2 linked regions of the Cycloclasticus pugetii PS-1 genome follow. Each later gene encodes a partner of the first gene's protein in a complex. Links are inferred from orthologs where the notes say so. Each region holds a gene or a part of one and is shown in the gene's direction. Other genes may lie near its edges.

What was found.
Region 2: the proteins of trxA (region 1) and trxB are in contact, whole or in part, in a crystal structure (PDB 1F6M), measured with the Escherichia coli proteins. The link is inferred for Cycloclasticus pugetii PS-1 from one-to-one orthologs.

Annotation. Positions count from the first base shown.
Region 1 is NZ_ARVU01000001.1:1,972,229-1,981,992, reverse strand. Bases 7,019-9,764 are described here. They hold trxA (thioredoxin TrxA), read left to right. Parts: upstream 7,019-8,101; coding sequence 8,102-8,428; downstream 8,429-9,764. Other genes in these bases: rho (transcription termination factor Rho), read left to right, coding at 8,610-9,764; rhlB (ATP-dependent RNA helicase RhlB), read right to left, coding at 7,019-7,961. Also shown: CYCPU_RS0109700 (bifunctional diguanylate cyclase/phosphodiesterase), read left to right, coding at 1-510; CYCPU_RS0109695 (DedA family protein), read right to left, coding at 595-1,200; CYCPU_RS0109690 (group II truncated hemoglobin), read right to left, coding at 1,213-1,626; hemL (glutamate-1-semialdehyde 2,1-aminomutase), read right to left, coding at 1,623-2,903; CYCPU_RS0109675 (HvfC family RiPP maturation protein), read right to left, coding at 3,048-3,788; CYCPU_RS0109670 (HvfB family MNIO-type RiPP peptide maturase), read right to left, coding at 3,802-4,656; CYCPU_RS0109665 (HvfA family oxazolone/thioamide-modified RiPP metallophore), read right to left, coding at 4,669-5,022; nth (endonuclease III), read right to left, coding at 5,200-5,835; yrfG (GMP/IMP nucleotidase), read left to right, coding at 6,036-6,689; more of rhlB, read right to left, coding at 6,699-7,018. UniProt on the Escherichia coli protein: Participates in various redox reactions through the reversible oxidation of its active center dithiol to a disulfide and catalyzes dithiol-disulfide exchange reactions.
Region 2 is NZ_ARVU01000001.1:1,193,410-1,203,192, forward strand. The notes cover bases 6,580-9,344. They hold trxB (thioredoxin-disulfide reductase), read left to right. Parts: upstream 6,580-7,364; coding sequence 7,365-8,324; downstream 8,325-9,344. Other genes in these bases: CYCPU_RS0105805 (alanine dehydrogenase), read right to left, coding at 6,580-7,231; aat (leucyl/phenylalanyl-tRNA--protein transferase), read left to right, coding at 8,341-9,033; CYCPU_RS0105820 (arginyltransferase), read left to right, coding at 9,030-9,344. Also shown: CYCPU_RS0105770 (MerC domain-containing protein), read right to left, coding at 1-344; CYCPU_RS0105775 (Fur family transcriptional regulator), read right to left, coding at 364-825; CYCPU_RS0105780 (DUF2796 domain-containing protein), read right to left, coding at 835-1,431; CYCPU_RS0105785 (hypothetical protein), read left to right, coding at 2,219-2,530; CYCPU_RS0105790 (CBS domain-containing protein), read left to right, coding at 2,706-3,266; sodium:proton antiporter NhaD, read left to right, coding at 3,416-4,852; CYCPU_RS0105800 (dihydrodipicolinate synthase family protein), read left to right, coding at 5,144-6,142; more of CYCPU_RS0105805, read right to left, coding at 6,170-6,579; more of CYCPU_RS0105820, read left to right, coding at 9,345-9,783.

The DNA of each region.
Region 1 (9,764 bases):
TTTAGATTATCGATAAATATCAGCCCGTATCAATTTGATCAGGATAATTTTCTCGAGACAATAACAAGTCTGCTTGAGGAAATAGGTATGTCTGCAAGTTATGTGACGTTAGAGATAACAGAGGGGATTACTGTTAAAGATATACACCTGACTATTGATAAAATGCATGCGTTGACAGATCTCGGCTTTAAAATCTCGATGGATGATTTTGGCACGGGGTATTCGTCGTTAATGTATTTGAAGAAGCTGCCGCTGAGTGAATTAAAAGTCGACCAGTCATTCGTTCGAGATTTGCACGTCGATCAATCGGATGCGGAAATTGCCGCTACGATTATTGCGATGGCTAAAAGTTTGAGCTTGGATGTGGTCGCCGAGGGTGTTGAAAAGGAAAGCCAATTGAGCTTTTTAACCTATCATGGGTGTTCTGTCTTTCAAGGGTATTATTTTCACAAACCAATGCCAGCAAAAGAGATGGATGATTTATTATTTAGAAATGTGGTTGTTTTATAAAGGCTGACAAGCAATGGGTTGGCTTTTGATAGCACGACTTAACAGGTTTAACTAGGTTTTAATCAGGGTTAAGCCATCAGTTTATTAGCGTTGTTTGAGTATTTTGTAAAAAGCCCAGATAAGCACAGCAAAGAGCAGGATGAAAGGCCATCCATTTTCAAGATTAGTGGTGATGAGGGTCGTCGATTTTCCAAAAAAAAAGCCGGGTATGAGATAAGCAGGCGCCCATAAAGCCGACGCAATAAGGTTGGTAGGAATATAATGCTTAGTAGGCATGTCTAAAATACCAGCAATAAGTGGAATAATCGCGCGAATAGGGCCAATAAAACGCCCAATCAAAATACTAATTGCGCCATACTTTTCAAAAAATTCGTGTCCGTTTTTTAATACATCCGGATTGTTTTTAAACCAAGCGATGGTGTAAATTTTTTTATCGTAGTGCTTACCTAATGCAAAGCTTAGTCCGTCGCCAAATGATGCGCCTGCTGCCGCCCACATAACAGTGCTAGCCATATCTAATGTGCCATTGCTAATAAGTGTGCCGACTCCAAACATAATAGCGACACCTGGTATAACCACCCCAATAATAGCCAGTGATTCAACCATGGCAACTAGAAAGACAATAAGGCCTGCCCAGGTTGGGTGCTGGTTAATTAGCTGAGTGAAGGTGTCGAGCAGTTCGGCAAACATTCAGTTCAGTTGTTACTCAGTTTGGTTGCGCATAAAATCTGCGGTGTTAAAGAATGCTTGCATCAATTCATCGTGCATGGCTTTTTCGATATTCATTTTGTGGAGAGCTTTATCCATGCAGTGTAACCATTGATCACGCTCTTTAATGCCAATGGAAAAAGGTAAGTGGCGCGCTCGTAATCGTGGGTGACCATATTTTTCAATATACAACGAAGGGCCGCCGAGCCACCCGCTTAAAAAAAGAAATAATTTGTCTTCAGCCTCCGTTAAATCTGCCGCATGCATGTCACGAATTGTTTTAACGTCAGTGGTGTTGTCCATGGCCTCGTAAAAGTACTTAACAAGTTGACGAATACCTGTTTCACCACCTAGTTTTTCGTATTGGGTGAGTTTATAGGTTTGGCCAGGTTTTAATGTGTCAATCATGTTAATTTCTCAAAGGCGACCTTGGCAGCATGAAGTGTGTCGTTAATATCTTGTTCACTATGCGCAGCAGAGACAAACCCAGCTTCAAAGGCAGAAGGGGCGAGGTAGATCCCTTGTTCTAACATAAGGTGAAAGAATTGTTTGAAGCGTGCCTGGTCGCATGCCATGACTTGGCTAAAGCGGCGAATATTTTTGTGCTCAGAGAAAAATAGGCCAAACATACCGCCCACTTGGTTGGTAGAAAAAGGGATGTTGGCTTCTTTAGCAATGTTGTTTAGACCATCCAATAACTGCGTGGTACGGAGTGATAGTTGGTGGTAAAAATCAGGTTGGCTAATAAGCTCAAGTGTTGCGAGCCCAGCAGACATAGCTAGGGGGTTGCCTGATAGGGTGCCAGCTTGGTAGACAGGGCCATCAGGTGCAAGTTCAGCCATGATTTTAGCGCGGCCGCCAAAAGCACCGACAGGCATACCACCCCCAATGACTTTGCCTAGTGTGGTTAAATCGGGCGTTACGCCATACACTTGTTGTGCGCCACCAAGCGCGACGCGAAAGCCACTCATCACTTCATCAAAAATCAGCACAATGCCGTATTGGTCACATAATGTTCGTAAGCACTCAAGGAAGCCGGTTTCTGGAGGTATGCAGTTCATATTGCCAGCGACTGGTTCGACGATAATACAGGCGATGTCATTGCCGTTGGTTTTTAATAATTGCGAGACCGCTTCAGCATCATTATAGGGAAGCGTTAGGGTGTGGTCGGCCAGTGAGGCTGGTACACCCGGTGAGCTGGGAACGCCAAAAGTGAGTGCGCCAGAACCGGCTTTTACCAATAATGAATCGGAGTGACCGTGGTAACAGCCTTCAAATTTAATGATATTGTCACGGCCTGTGTAACCACGAGCTAAACGTATAGCACTCATGGTGGCTTCTGTTCCGGAGCTGACCATGCGTACTTTTTCAATGGATGGTACTAGTTGGCACACTTTTTCTGCCATCGTGGTTTCAATAATGGTGGGTGCACCAAAACTAAGCCCTTTTTCGGCCGCTGTTTGGACGGCTTTAACAACATCGGGGTGGCTATGGCCTAAGATCATAGGGCCCCAGGAACCAACATAGTCGATATATTGTTTATTGTTAGTATCAACAAGGTATGCGCCCTTTGCATGGTCGATAAAAACAGGGTCTCCACCGACACCTTTAAAGGCGCGAACCGGTGAGTTAACCCCGCCAGGAATAGATTGTTGTGCTTGATCAAAAAGAGAAGAGTTGCTCATATCAATGGGTGGTTTATTTGAATAACGGAACATTATAAGCAATAAAGATGAAGGACTTAAAAAAAGCAGGCATTAGCGGGTTAAAAAGTTTTGAAAATAGCTCAGGCGGCTATCGCAAGCTCGTTTTAAGTGCTGAGGGTTAAATTAATTAGGGGCAGAAACGACGATACCACGATGAATAAAGTCATTAATTATGGATAGCCCTCCTTGTATAACAACGCTAGGGTCTGGGTGTTGAAGGTTTTTAGCTAATGTTGACAAAATGTCTTTGGTTAATTGGCTTGTGTTGTCGGCTAATGCGATAAGCAAGGCATGTGTTGTTGGTGTTATTTCTAAAAAGCATATTGTGTGCTCAATATTGCGGTAAACGGCTAGGTATGTTGGCTGATCGGGTGGTTCGGCGGGTAAAAAGTCAGGCGAAATTTTATGTACGGGGTAGGTATAGGCAGCAACTAAGGCTGTTGGCGCAACGGTTAAAGCTTGATTGAAAGGGTCGCTAATGGGAGGGTAGGCTTCATCGTCAGTAATGGAAACGATAAACTCAAGCCATTCATAATGAGCTAGCTCTAGTAGGAATGGAGTATCATCAATGGCGTCTGAATTACTTGTGCGTTCGTGCTCTAAATAGTGGATAAACTCTTGGGGAATGTCAGAAAAGTAGGGGCTTTGACTTGGGTGACGATGATAAAAATCTCTACAGATATTTTCCCATTGTTGTTCAGAGCAAATAGTCTTAACAACCGGGAATCCATCACTAAGCGCGCTGGCAATATTGGTGAACAGAAGGTCGCGGTATATATTTATGCGTCGTTCTTCAATATCACTCGGTTTTGGCGCATTTTTTGGGTCACGAATATAGCGGGTGAATGCATGTTGAGTTTGCATGAAAGAAGGCGCGTTATTTTGCGACACGTTTTTGACCTGATTGGGGTGAATAATTTAATTGGGCTTGATGAATAAGGTGAACCTCGTCGAGTAACTCAGGTAGTGGTGGAATATTAAAGTCACGCTCCAATAGGGTGGGAAATAGGCCAAAATTGTCGTAAGCTTTATCGAGTAATTGCCAGACAGGATCAATGACATTAGCACCGTGAGAATCAATAATAATATCGTCGGCTTCGTTATAGTGTCCTGCAATATGTGCATAGCTTATGCGGTCACCGGGTAGTGCTTTCAAAAATTCTTCCGCACTGTATTTATGGTTTACGCTGTTGACATATATATTGTTAATATCGACCAGTAACTTGCAATCGGCTTTTTTTATCACTGCGTTAATGAAATCAATTTCTTCCATTTCCTTACCAGGGGCAGCATAGTAAGAGGCATTTTCAATGGCAATTTGTTGGCCAAGAATATCTTGTACGTGGAGAATCCTCTCAGCTACGTATTCAACTGCTTGCTGAGTAAACGGGATGGGCATCAGGTCGTATAGGTGACCGCCATCACTACAATAGCTGAGATGTTCGGTATAAACCTTAATTTGATGTAGTTTAATAAAATCTCGAATGTCGCGAATGAACTTAACGTCTAGTGGGTCTGGGCTACCTAGGCTGAGTGACAAACCATGTGCTACAAAAGGAAACTGTTCGGTTAAGGCGCGTAACTGCTTACCATATCGACCACCGATTTTTATCCAGTTTTCAGGAGCGATTTCATAAAAATCTATATTGCTAGGCGGCTTTTCAACTAGCGGGCCTATAAAGGCCCGCCTTAATCCAAGCCCAACTCCATGAACGGGAAAGGTATTAATCATTGCTAGCTAGCGTTACTTCTTAGAGCCACATTTACCTTCTTTTGCTTTGTTAGCAGCTTTTTCAGCGCCACATTTACCTTCACCGCATTTTGCTTCTTTTACTTTGTCAGCAGCTTTTTCAGCGCCACATTTACCTTCACCGCATTTTGCTTCTTTTACTTTGTCAGCAGCTTTTTCAGTACCACATTTACCTTCACCGCATTTGCCTTCACCGCATTTACCTTCGGCAAGCACCATGTAGCCAGTTTTTAATTCAGTTGCGCCAAATGGGTTTGTGTCTGCGTTTACGACTGGAGTAAATGCCATTGAGGTGACAAAGGCAGCCCCTAACGCGGTGATGATTGGTTTTTTTGTAGGGTTTTTCATAAGAATATCCTGTTGTTTTTTTATTCTCGGGTCACTGTTTATTTCAGTGCGTTTGTCTGCAGTACCGACAAGAGTAAGCCGGTTTACTATATGCGCTTTAATAGACCAAGCAAAGTTTAAAAAACTTACAGCTTGTTTTAGTTTTACTAGAATTAATAAGCTTGATTTAAAAATGATCTAATAGATGGTTTTGTCTTTAAATTCACATAAATCTTCAATGACGCATGAACCGCAGCGTGGTTTTCGAGCAATACACGTGTATCGACCATGAAGAATCAGTAAATGATGGGCATCAAGCTTGTGTGCTGTTGGTACGTTTTTTTCAAGTTTCTTTTCAACCTCTAAGACATTTTTACCGGTGGCAATTTTAGTGCGATTACTGACCCTAAAGATATGCGTATCAACAGCGATAGTCGGAACACCAAAGGCAGTGTTTAGAACAACGTTTGCCGTTTTTCGCCCAACGCCCGGTAAGGCTTCAAGTTCCTCGCGAGTTTGAGGGACTTGGCTATTATGTTGTTCCATTAACATTTTACAGGTTTTGATAACGTTGCTGCCTTTGGTGTTAAAAAGCCCGATAGTTTTAATATATTCTTTGAGTCCTTTTTCACCGAGTGCAAAAATAGCTTCAGGCGTGTTGGCAACAGGGAATAATTTATCGGTCGCCTTGTTAACTCCCTTGTCGGTAGCTTGAGCAGAAAGGATAACTGCAATTAAAAGCTCAAAAGGTGAGCTGTAATTAAGTTCGGTTTCAGGTTCAGGGATAGCTTGAGCGAGTCGCTCGAATATTTCTAGGCGTTTAGCTTTGTTCATAAGTGAGTTGAGTTATTGTGTAAGTATCTGTTTGTTAGCGCTTAAATAGCATGGGTGGGGGAATGTTGAGAGGCATTGATGGTAAGCAATAAACCACTTATTAGGAAAAGGGATAAGCGTTTGCTGAAATGGTTTAACATACCGGTATGCCTTTTGAAGGTAAGTCGAAAAGTTTAACGTTGTAAAGGTTAGGTTACCAGATGATTAATTGGTCGGATATAGAAACTGTTTTATTGGATATGGATGGTACTTTGTTGGATCTACGGTTCGACAACCATTTTTGGCAACGTGTTGTGCCTGATTATTTTGCTAATAAGGAAGGTATTTCATTTGATGAAGCAATTAAACAGCTAGAGCCTCTTTTTAAAGCCCAAGAAGGCTTGTTAAATTGGTATTGCTTAGATTATTGGAGCGAGGCATTAGGTATTGATATTGTTAAGCTAAAAGTTGAAACACAGGAACATATTAAAGAATTGCCGCATACACGCGATTTTTTAGGAGCTATAAAAGCATCGGGTAAACGCTGTGTGTTGGTAACAAATGCACATGCAGAGAGTTTAAACCTAAAAATGCAAAAAACAGGTTTGGTAGAGTTTTTTGATGCGATTGTTTCTGCGCATGATTTTGGTTACCCCAAAGAGCAGCAAAGTTTTTGGCATGCTTTTCATCAGCTGGAGCAGTTTGATAAATCTAAAACCGTGATGGTGGATGATAGTTTAAGTGTGTTGAAGGCAGCCGATACATTTGGCATTCAATACATCGTCGCTATTACTAAACCCGATAGCGCTGAGCCACCGCGTATCGTACATGACTATTTAGCAGTCGAAAGTCTTGGCGCTATTCAGCCAAAATAAACGGCTTAATTACCGTTTATGTGAGCGTGATTTTTGTTGTGTTCGAGCGTTTGCTGGGCGTTTGTGAGTAGATGGTTTAGCGGTTCTTTTAGTAGCTGGTTTAACATCCGGTAAGGAGGCGCCATCAATATTTTCGAAAGGAATTTTGTGTGATATATAGGCTTCAATGTCAGGCAGTGAGTAAGCATAGGTTTCACAGGCAAAACTAATGGCTTTACCGCTGGCGCCTGAGCGGGCGGTTCTACCAATTCGGTGAACATAGTCTTCGGCATCTTGAGGTAGGTCAAAATTAAATACATGACTAACAGCAGGAATGTGTAATCCACGAGCGGCCACATCAGTGGCAATTAATAAAGGTAGTTTGCCGTCTTGAAAGCGAGTTAAAATGGTTTGTCGTTTTTTTTGTGGTACATCGCCTGAAAGCACGGCGTTATCAAAGTCGTTGCCCTTTAGGTAACGATGTAAACGGTCTGCAGTGTGTTTGGTATTAATGAAAATAATCCCTCTTTCGGGTTTCTCATTTGTCAGCAGATGAAGAAGTAAGGGGATTTTTTCATTATCAGCAGGGTAATAAACAGACTCAACCACTTGTTTTGCAGTTATTTGTTCGGGTTCAACGCGAACCATTACAGGGTTGTTCATATGCTCGTAAGCCAATTCGGTAACTTTGAACGAAAGTGTTGCCGAGAACAATAAGTTTAAACGGTTTTCAGGTTTAGGTAATCGTCGTAATAAATAGCGAATATCATTTATAAACCCAAGGTCAAACATTCTGTCTGCTTCATCTAGTACTAGGACCTCGGTGTTTCTAAGGTTAAATACTTTTTGTTTGAAAAAATCGATGGTTCGTCCCGGGGTGCCAATTAAAATATCTACACCATCCTCTATGGTTTTACGTTGTTTATCGTAATCTGTTCCACCGTAGGCAAGGCCGACTTTAATGTCAGTGTGTTTACCAATAATTTTTGCATCATTTGCAATTTGTATCGCCAGTTCACGCGTTGGAGCAAGAATAAGCGCCCTAACACCTTTTTTATTATCGGCAGGCGTTTTTGTTAGTAGGGTGTGATACGTGGCGAGTAAAAAAGCAATGGTTTTTCCAGTGCCTGTTTGCGCCTGTCCTGCGACATCGTTGCCGAGCAAACTGATGGGTAAGGTTTGTTCCTGAATAGGCGTGCACTTTATGAAATTAGCCTCGTCTAAACCTTGAATTAAAGGGGCAGTGAGCCCAAGTGAAGAAAATTGAGTATCAGTAAGATGGGTGTCGGACATAAGTTATGTAATTGTTGAAGAAATAGAGGAGTGAATTGGAAGTTTAGTTAGGAATGAAATATTCATGGTAAGCTATGCATCTGATATCGTACTCTATTATGATGTAATAGTGCGTAGTATTAACCGAACGGAGATAAATAGTGAGTGAAAATGTAGTTCATACCACCGATGATAGTTTTGAACAGGACGTTTTGGCGTCTGAACAACCAGTATTAGTAGATTTTTGGGCTGAATGGTGTGGTCCTTGTAAAATGGTAGCACCGATCCTCGATGAAATTGCAGACGAATATGCCGGTAAGTTGAAAGTCGTTAAGTTGGATATAGATTCAAACCCAGCGATGCCAAGGCGTTTTGGTGTGCGAGGCATTCCAACCTTAATGGTTTATAAAGCTGGTGAAGTGGAAGCGACCAAAGTAGGAGCCGTGACTAAATCACAATTATCAGCATTTATTGACAGTAATATCTAAAAAAATACAACGCCTTCGCCTTAAAGGTAGACGAGGGTGTTTTTTAATGCTACCTTTACTTCCATAAGTAAGAACCCCTTAAGCACGCCACTTGCCGTGCAAACAATCAAAAAAATCAATTAAAAAACCTCTAGTGCTAAATGTGCACGTTTATACCTTTTTATTCCAACCTTAAATCTATATGAACCTAACTGAGCTGAAGCGTAAACCCGCAACTGAAATCCTTGAACTTGCGAAAGAACTTGGTGTTGATAACACTGGACGATCATTAAAACAAACCACTGTCTTTCAAATTCTTAAGAAAATAGCCAAAAAAGGCGATGATGTATATGGTGATGGGGTTCTTGAAATATTATCAGATGGTTTTGGGTTTTTAAGGTCGGCAGATGGTTCGTTTTTAGCGGGTCCAGATGATATTTATGTCTCGCCGAGTCAGATTCGTCGGTTTGGTTTAAGAACGGGGGATACCATTTCGGGAAAAATTCGCCCACCTAAAGATAGTGAGCGTTACTTTGCACTATTGAAGGTCGATAAGCTTAATTATGAAAAACCAGAACATGCAAAAAACAAAATAGCGTTTAAGGATTTAACGCCTATTTTCCCCAATGAACGTTTAACTTTAGAAATGGGGAATGGTACGACTGAAGATTTAACTTCCCGTGTTATTGACTTGGTATCACCCATTGGTAAGGGGCAACGTGGCTTAATTGTGTCACCGCCTAAAGCTGGTAAGACCATGATTCTGCAAAATTTAGCGCACTCTATTGCTGCAAATAATCCAGAAAGCCATTTAATGGTTCTATTGATCGATGAGCGGCCTGAAGAGGTGACAGAGATGTCACGTACCGTTAAAGGTGAAGTGATTTCCAGTACATTTGATGAGCCTGCTTCTCGCCATGTTCAGGTGGCCGAAATGGTTATTGAAAAAGCAAAAAGAATGGTGGAGCACAAAAGAGACGTTATTATTTTGTTAGACTCTATTACCCGTTTGGGTCGAGCCTACAATACTGTAGCGCCTTCATCAGGTAAAATTTTGACTGGTGGTGTGGATGCTAATGCACTTGAACGTCCTAAACGTTTTTTTGGTGCGGCACGTAATATTGAAGAAGGCGGTAGTTTGACAATTATTGCAACAGCTCTCGTTGAAACCGGTTCGCGTATGGACGATGTGATTTACGAGGAGTTTAAAGGCACGGGTAATATGGAGCTTCATCTTGAGCGTAAAATTGCTGAAAAACGTATTTACCCAGCGATTAACGTTAACCGTTCAGGCACACGTCGAGAAGAATATTTAGTGGACGCTGATATCCTTCAAAAAACTTGGATTCTCCGCAAA
Region 2 (9,783 bases), 770 kb from region 1 along the record:
CCAATGGCAACGAAGCAGGCGCCTAAAACTGTCAGTGTCTTTTCACCTGACTCACCAATTCGCTCTTCTCCTAAAGCTAAGGCCAAGATGAGTAGCGCCACTCCAATTGCGCCTAAATAGAACAGTTGATAGCGTTTGTGCTGTTTGCAGCCCAAGGTTAAAGCGTAAAGACTGCTTGGAATGACAGCCACAACCATCCATAGATGGAAGTTCTCATTATCTAATCCCAGTGCCGCCATACTGGGTAGTAAAACCAATAAAATCGGTAGGGCTAAGCAATGGAAGGTGCATAATAATGATAAACCAATCGCTAGTTTGTCTGTCATCACTTGTGTTGTTTTCATTTAATAGTTTCCTAGGTTGTTAGGCTGTATGTGCTAAACAATCAGCACAAATGCAGTTCATTTCAAATTGGGGGCTGATAAGCTTGAATCCGGCTTCGTCAACGGTCGTTTGAAGTTCCGCCATAGTAGCTGGCTTAATGTTGATTTCTTTAACTTTATTACATTGCCCGCAAATCAAAAATTGCGACACGCCATGAGCATGGTCGCAGCTAATATGCTCGCAAGCGATGTACTTATTTGCTAATTTGAGCTTATGAACCAGTTTTTCACTTTCTAGAAAATCTAAAATACGATAAACCGACATGGCGGCAAGGTCTTGATTGTATTGTTTCTTTACCTCAGCGATTAATTCATAAGCGGAAAGAGCCATCTCAGACTGTATAAGCCCCGTTAAAACTAGCTTTCTTTTTTCCGTCAATCGGGTGCCGTGATCTTTGCAATGACGTTCTGCAGATTGAAGGATGCTATCTGTGTTATCCATAAATGTGGCCTAAAAGTTAATAGTACGGTTATTGTGTCGGAGTGTTATCCCACCTTGCCCTGTTTGATTAATCCACATGGTATTTATTTCTTCAATACCCGTAAAAAACTCAAATAAATTCACGGTTATTGAGGGCAGGGAAGTGCTGTCCTGACAGTGGTATTTATAGGTGACCATTATTTCACTGTGGTTCTCATCATGATGCTTCCCATTATCGTTATGTTCATGCTTATGGTTACTTGAACTTCTGTCATGATCATTATCCTGATGGTCTATGTCGATAATTTTGGATAGGTCGACAGACATATTAATCAGCTTGCAATGGGCATCAGACATTAAGAAAAGAGCCTCAGGTTGACGAAGCGTTGAAGCAGCTTTATCAACCGCCTTAAGGTCTTTTGATGATTTCGCCTGATGCTCAAAACCAACGAGGTTCATAGCGGGTGATTTAAATTGAATTTCAAGCGCATTCTCTTCGGCCACTACCATTAGCTCAGATACGCCATGAACATGTGCATCTAAGTTCGTCCTTGCTTCCTCAGCCTGTATTGCAGCGCTTAGGAAAACTAGATTAAAGCTAACGAACTTAAGTAATGTATTCTTCATTCTAGTGACCCTCCATACGATTAAAGTTATGATACAACATAACATTTATATCGTAAAGGCTACACGTTTAAGCCAAAAATCAAAACGTGACCAAAGGGTTTCGACATAACTTTGTCTTAAGCCTGTAACCTTGGCCGAGCAGATAATAAATAACCTCGCTAATTCTCACATTAAAAAAGAGTAGTCCCTGTTAAATGGCTTTATTTAAATAAACAACCCGTTAACTAAAAATTAATAAAGTGAGGTCCTAAATTCATTAATCCTCTTAATTTTCAACTGTCGTTTAGGTATTAATTTAACATAATATACATTATACGAAGTATTATATTCGGCAATATCATTAAAGCTAAGGATTACAGCGTGTACTCTTCAGATGCTATGGAAAACTTTTCCAGTTATATAAAAATGCTTTAGGCGACGTTAAACGTTCGATATCTTCTTTTAGCTTGGTGTTCTCGTCAGCTCTAAAATCAATCGTCACATTAAGATTAAGGTATTAATGAGCGCGAATTTTACCCAGCGTGACAAACTCATTTTCAGGTGTAACCAGTTCATCATCAATAAACTGAAAGCCGATCCAGTCATCAACCGAATGCGATAAATCGATTTTAATGGCGACTGAGAGCTAATTATTCTTTTCTTTATGTAAACAGCAGGCTCTACGAACAACAAAGGTTTTTATACAAATTCCATTGACAATATCATTAACCTTCAGCAATATTCCTTATTAGGCAATCTACACGCACTGGCCATTAATTTAAGTTGGACTAACCTCATCAGATTCCTCATGTTAATTAAGAAATCAAAGATAGGTCTATTTTTTCTGTCTTTAACACTGATCGCCGTCTCATCGGCGGCTCTAGGTGATACACAGCACCTATATTCAGACAGCTCTTTTAAGCCTGCCTCTTCGCTTGTAGAGTTTGAGTTATCAGATGAAAACAATCCTTTTGATAACGTTGATGATTTTTTATCAACGCACGTCTATCACAACAAAAAACACGCTACTCATAGCGACCGTTCACAGCCTATTTACGTTTCAGCACATAATATTGCTGGCAAATTTTCTATCCGCGCCCCTCCCTCCTTCATCGGCTAACGTTATACAGACTAGACTTTTCTGGTCAAAAACAACTATTTTTTAAGGGCTGCCTAATAGCTGCGTATTCGCAATAGCCGTCACAAGCTATGCAATACTGTAAGACAACACGCCTCCCTTAAAGTCATTTTCTGCCTTCCCATGGCATATCATTTAAAAACCGGAGAGCACAACGATGAAAGACTTAGCATTTTACGATACTACTCCCTTCGATGAATTAGCTTGGCCAGAGCTAAACAAACAAATTAGCTTGAAGTCACCAGCGCTCGAAATCTTCACCGATTTTGAAAAAACCCAACCGATGGTTATAAACTCCTCTATGTCTGCCATAGATGCTGAAAAACTCATGCAAACAGAACATGTTCGCTTAAAGTTTGTTGTTAATAGTAACAATCATTTATTAGGTGTCGTTAGTCTAGAGGACTTAAATAGCCGGGAAATACTTAAGCGTGTATCTAAAGGTGAAAACAGAGAAGAACTGTCTGTTACTGACTTTATGAGACCGAGAAATAAATTAAAGTCTTTTGATTATTCGGATCTGGCACACGCCTCTATTAAAGATGTTATTGGTAGCCTTAAAAACAGCGGTTACCGACACTGCCTGGTTGTGGACCATAAGCATCACAAAATTCGAGGAATCATTTCAGCCAGCGACATTGCTAGATCACTTCAATTACAGATAAACATTAAAAGTGACTCCAGTTTTGTTGGGATTTTTAAGGCCATTCAACATTAAATTAAACCTTATAACGGTGAGGCTGGGTTCCCACGATCAATCGTGGGAACCTTTACCTTAATAGAACAGATATCTACGTTCATTTCGTTTCATACTCGATAATTTTTTTAGCATTTTTAACACAGTGCTAATAATAAGGAGCACTTTAGATGAAAATACTTATGATACTAGCCGCTTTACTGCTGCTAATAACCCCCTGCCTTGCATGGTCCTCCTCAGCTACTTACCAACCGATAGACCTTACATCCACTATAGTTGGATATTTATCATTATTAGTTTTTGCTCTCGCCTACACACTAGTGATCTTTGAAGAGCAACTTCACTTACGTAAATCCAAACCGGTCTTATTGGCTGCTGGGCTCATCTGGATCATGATCGCAATCGCATACAAGACCCATGGGTATGATCATGCTGCAGAAATCGCCTTACGCCATAACTTTCTTGAATATGCCGAATTATTCTTCTTTTTATTGGTAGCAATGACCTATATAAACGCGATGATAGAGCGCAAAGTATTTGATGCGCTCCGTGGCTGGTTAATTGATAAAGGCTTCAGTTATAAAAACCTATTCTGGTTAACCGGTACCCTAGCCTTCTTTATATCACCGGTGGCAGACAATCTAACAACGGCACTTATCATGTGTACTGTTGTGCTTACCGTTGGCAAAAACGCTCCTAAATTTGTGTCTATTTCCTGCATCAGCATCGTTGTTGGTGCAAACGCAGGTGGTGCGTTCAGCCCGTTCGGCGACATCACCACGTTAATGGTGTGGCAAAAAGGCTTACTTCAATTTACTGAATTCTTTAATCTTTTTATACCATCACTGGTAAATTATTTAGTACCCGCAGCCATTATGAGTGCTTTCATCCCTGCTGGAATGCCTAACTCTGTCGATGATAATGAAACATTGCTTATTAAACGAGGCGGTCTAACTATTGTTATGCTTTTTGCATTAACCATTTTGACCGCTGTCTGCTTTCATAACTTCCTGCACCTACCTCCTGCCATTGGCATGATGACCGGTTTAGCCTACCTGAAATTTTTTAGTTATTACCTTAAAATTAGCGAGCATTCACGAAACTCACCAGGTTTTGAAGAAAGGTTTCAAGAAGGCAGTAAAGATAACGCACAGACTGATTTTCGTGAATTTGATGTTTTCGACAAGGTTGCAGGCGCTGAATGGGACACCCTATTCTTCTTCTATGGTGTGATCATGGCGGTAGGAGGGTTAGGCTTTCTTGGCTACCTAGGTCTGGCTTCCGAATTCATCTATGGCGACCTAGGACCAACTACCGCAAATGTATTACTGGGCCTTATGTCTGCCATTGTCGACAACATTCCAGTGATGTTTGCCGTTTTAACCATGTCGCCCGATATGTCTCAAGGTCAATGGTTACTGGTTACATTAACCGCTGGAGTTGGAGGAAGCTTATTATCAATTGGCTCTGCTGCAGGTGTTGCCCTAATGGGGCAAGCACGTGGTATCTATACATTTGCTTCACACCTTAAATGGGCACCTGTTATCGCTCTCGGTTACGCTGCCAGTATTTATGTGCATATGTGGATCAACGCGGGGCTTTTTTAAATAACATGTTCTATAAAATAGCTAAAGCTTAATATAAAACATTCGATTAATTAATCCCATGGAGTCACCGCTTAGGCCCAATTTATTAATTTTTTTGCGCACTTTAATAAATAATATTAAGATTTTTATACAGTTAGAATAAAATTAAAATGCGTATTAAATACCTCGACTGTCAGGTTCATGTTGTATATAAGAAAAAACTGATAAAAGTCCTTGGTATATAAAATGTTATCAATATACAATTCTCGCTCTCATATTTATTTTAAAAATAACAAATAGGTGGACATAATTATGGCTAGAAGACAAGACAGGTTAACAGTAGAAGATGTGAATGGTGCTTGGGCAATCATTCCTACACCAGCGATAGAAACTGGTGATCAATGGCAAACAGAAGACAGCGTTGATTATGACGAAATCGCTAGAGCTGTTGACGGCCTTATTGAATCTGGTGTTGACGCCATCATGAGTCAAGGAACTTTTGGAGAAGGCGCTACCCTTACTTGGGAAGAAAAGAAAAAAATGATGGAAGTCATGGTTGAAACTTCAGCCGGACGAGTACCTATCTTTGTTGGTGTTACAACAATGAATACTCGCGAGACTATTCGTCAATTACGTCATGCACGAGATATTGGTGCTGACGGAACAATGTTAGGCTTACCAATGTGGCAGCAAATTGATGTACCTGCAGCTGTTCGTTTCTATCAAGATGTTGCTGAAGCTGTGCCTGAAATGGCAATCGCTATTTACGCTAACCCAGAAGCATTTAAATTTGATTTCCCAGCTCCATTTTGGGCTCAAGTTGCTAACATTCCACAAGTCATCACTTGCAAGTACATAAATATTGGTCAACTACACTTGCACACGATGGTTTCAAAAAAGCAAATTAGATTTTTGCCACTAGAAATCGATCACGCAGATGCTGCTAAAATGGATCCAGAATTCAACACTGCTTTTTGGTCACCACTTGCTTGTACAGGCCCTGAGCTAACCATTCATTGGCGTGACAGTGTTAGAGAAGCGGCTAAAACAGGTGACTGGAGTAGACCAGACGAGCTTTACCCACAAATGGCATTAGCACTGTCTAGCTTATTCCCTCCTGGAGGCTTTGCTGAATTTTCTAAATATAACATTCAGTTAGAAAAAGCGCGTATTAATGCAGCTGGTTGGATGAAAGCAGGTCCATGCCGCCCTCCTTACATGACAGCACCTGAACACTACTTAGAAGGCGCCGCTAAATCTGGTACAGGTTGGGCTGAGTTAAATAAAAAATTACTTGAAGGCACGCTTTAAGTAAAATATTGATCTCGTCATTAATGTCTAAAGCAGGTCAATAAGCACTTTTCCTGCTTTGACATTAATGGCCGATTTCATAACCGCATCTCGTTCAGACCACTCTTCTTGTGCAAATCGATGAATATATGCGGGTAACACTTCTGAAAGAGCTTGCGTAGCCGTTCTAGGTACAGCTCCTGGCATATTAGCCACACAAAAATGAGTAACTCCCTCCTCTACAAAAGTCGGTTCGTTATACGTTGTCGGACGAGTTGTTTCAACACATCCCCCTTGATCCACTGAAATATCCACAATGACAGAACCTTCCATCATTAATTTTAAATGGGAACGGTTAATAAAATGCGGCGCTTTCTTCCCGGGAACATGCAAAGCAGCCACTAACAAGTTTGTGGTAGCCATTAACGACAAACATTCCTCTTGATTATTTATAGGGTTAATTAAAGGATCCAGTTGAGTGACTGATGCAAGTGCCTCAAGTGACTTATCATAAACAGACACATTCGCGCCTATATTTCTTGCTAATAAGGCTGCTTGCCTTCCAGCAGAACCAGCCCCAAGTACCAATACTTGCCCTTTTTCGACACCATCGTCTTGCAAACCGCCTAACAATAAACCAGAACCACCGCGGTATTGATGTAATAAAGTAGCACCTATCTGAACAGATAGTTTTCCGGCTATTTCACTCATGGGTTTAAGGATTGGCAGCTGTTTATTATCTCGCACCGATTCAAAACCAACAGCCGTCAGGCCTATTTTTGATAATTTACTCGCTAGTTCTTCGTTCGCAGCAAGGTGAAGAAAACAAAAAAGAAGGTGATTAGGTGTTAAATATTGAAGGTCCCCCTCTTGCGGCTCTTTTACCTTTACAATTAAATCGCCTGCCTTATAAAGTGCTTGCGCTGTAGGGCAAACAATCACACCAACTTGCCTATATTGGTCATCATCAAAGCCGCTTAAAACACCAGCCTGATGTTCAATATAAAGGCGGTGCCCCTTCGCAATGAGTTCCTGACAAGCCATTGGCGTTAATGCAACACGCCCTTCAGCTGTTTTAATCTCTTTTGGAATACCAATATTCATCAGCATAATACTTTACCTAGTTAGATCTTATCGCCATACTACAGCGCTTTAAAATTAAATTAAATGAGCCAGCGCTCATTTTCAAACATACCCCCTTGGGTATAAGCATAGTTTAAACACAGTTATTTAGGAGCCACTTATGAGCGACAACTCACATCATCGATTAATTATTTTAGGGTCCGGCCCTGCAGGTTACACAGCTGCTGTATATGCTGCTAGAGCCAACCTAAACCCCTTATTAATCACCGGTATTGAACAAGGCGGCCAACTGATGACAACTACTGAAGTTGATAATTGGCCTGGTGATGTAGAAGGCTTGCAAGGCCCAGCTTTGATGGAAAGAATGAAGCAACACGCTGAACGCTTCGATACAAAAATTCAGTTTGACCATATCCATACTACCGAATTACAACAACGCCCATTCACTTTAAAGGGCGATGCAGGCACATACACTTGCGATGCCTTAATAATCGCCACCGGTGCTTCTGCAAAATATTTAGGCTTACCGTCTGAAGAAGCATTTAAAGGAAAAGGTGTTTCAGCATGTGCCACCTGTGATGGTTTTTTCTATAAGAACCAACGTGTTGCTGTTATCGGCGGCGGCAATACTGCCGTTGAAGAGGCACTTTACTTATCTAACATTGCAGAACACGTTACAGTTATTCATCGACGTGACTCATTTCGTTCGGAAAAAATCTTATCCGATAAATTAATGAAAAAAGTGGCCGATGGTAATATTTCAGTCGAATGGTTTAACCAATTAGATGAAGTACTCGGCGACGATATGGGTGTCACGGGTATTCGCATTAAAAACACTCAAGATAATAGTACGAAAGAGATTGACCTTGAAGGTGTTTTTATTGCCATCGGTCATTCACCTAACACTCAAATTTTTGACGGCCAATTAGATATGTCTCATGGGTACTTACATACTGAACGTGGCAGCTCAGGCAATGCAACACAAACCAGTATTCCAGGTATTTTTGCCGCTGGGGATGTCGCTGACTCTATATACAGGCAAGCCATTACATCGGCAGGCTCTGGTTGTATGGCTGCGCTTGACGCCGAGCGTTTTCTTGATGCTTTAGAGGATGCATAAAGATCTGTAATCTATCATGCTCCACTGGTTAGATATAGAAAATGATGCTGAACCATTTCCTTCTCTAGATTACGCATTAGAGGAGCCAAATGGCTTACTAGCAGCTGGGGGAACTTTAAACCCCCAGCGCTTACTAAATGCCTACCGTTGCGGTATCTTTCCTTGGTTTGATGAAGATCAGCCTATTCTTTGGTGGTCACCTGACCCTCGGTTAGTTTTAAAACCGGATGATCTACATATTTCTCGCAGCCTGAAAAAATGTATCAATAAAAATTTATATAGCTGCACCGTTGACAAGGCATTTAATGAGGTCATCGTGGCCTGCTCTACGAGTCGAAAGGATCAACAAGGCACTTGGATTACCGATTCAATGATTGATGCTTATCAAACTCTGTTTACTTTAGGTCACGCTCATTCAGTTGAAGTTTGGGCGGACGAAAAACTAGTTGGTGGTCTTTATGGTGTCAGCATTGGGCAGGTTTTTTTTGGCGAATCAATGTTCAGCCGGTTAGATAACGCATCCAAAGTGGGGTTTGCTTTTTTATGCAAACAGTTAAGTCAATGGGAGTTTCAGCTGATAGATTGCCAAGTCCACTCTGACCATCTAGAGCGATTGGGCGCATCAACCATACCGAGAAAAGAATTTGCTGAACAACTTGCAGTATATTGTCTAAAAAAACCGTCGACAAACGCGTGGTTACTTTCATGAGCTCACCCTCCCCAGCTGGCAGACAGTTACAACTCTATATATCAACACCACAAGCGTGTGATTACTTAACGGATCGACAATCACAAAATATTTTTATTTCGCCTGATGTCACAGTAACACCTAGCATTTACGAATACCTTATTAGCATCGGTTTTAGGCGAAGCGGACAACATACATATCGCCCACACTGCCCTAGTTGTCGTGCCTGCATTTCTTCGAGAGTGGATGTACAATCATTTAACGCATCAAAAAGCCAACGAAGAGTGTTAACAAAAAATAAAGACCTAAGCGTTAGCTCTGTGCAATCTATTTTCTCAACAGAACACTACGAGCTATACTGCCGATACCAAGCTTTTAAACACCCTGGTGGCTCTATGGAAAGTTTCGGTGAAAATGAATACGAAGAGTTTTTATGTCAATCATTTGGTAACAGTTTGATGTTTGAAACCCGTTTGGGTGAAAAACTATTAGCTGTTTCAGTAACAGATATTTTTGGTGATGCCCTCTCTGCAGTTTATACTTTCTTCGACCCAGAATACTCAGCTAGAAGTCTGGGGACCTTTTCAATTTTGCAGCAAATCAAGGCCACTCAAAACCGCGGGAAAAGGCATTTATACCTTGGGTATTACATAAAAAATTCAGTAAAAATGGCTTATAAAACTAATTTCATGCCCCTTGAGATGTTAATTGAAGGAAAATGGCGTCGTTACACTAAAGATGATGAGCTACCCGATCAAAGCGCATCTTTGG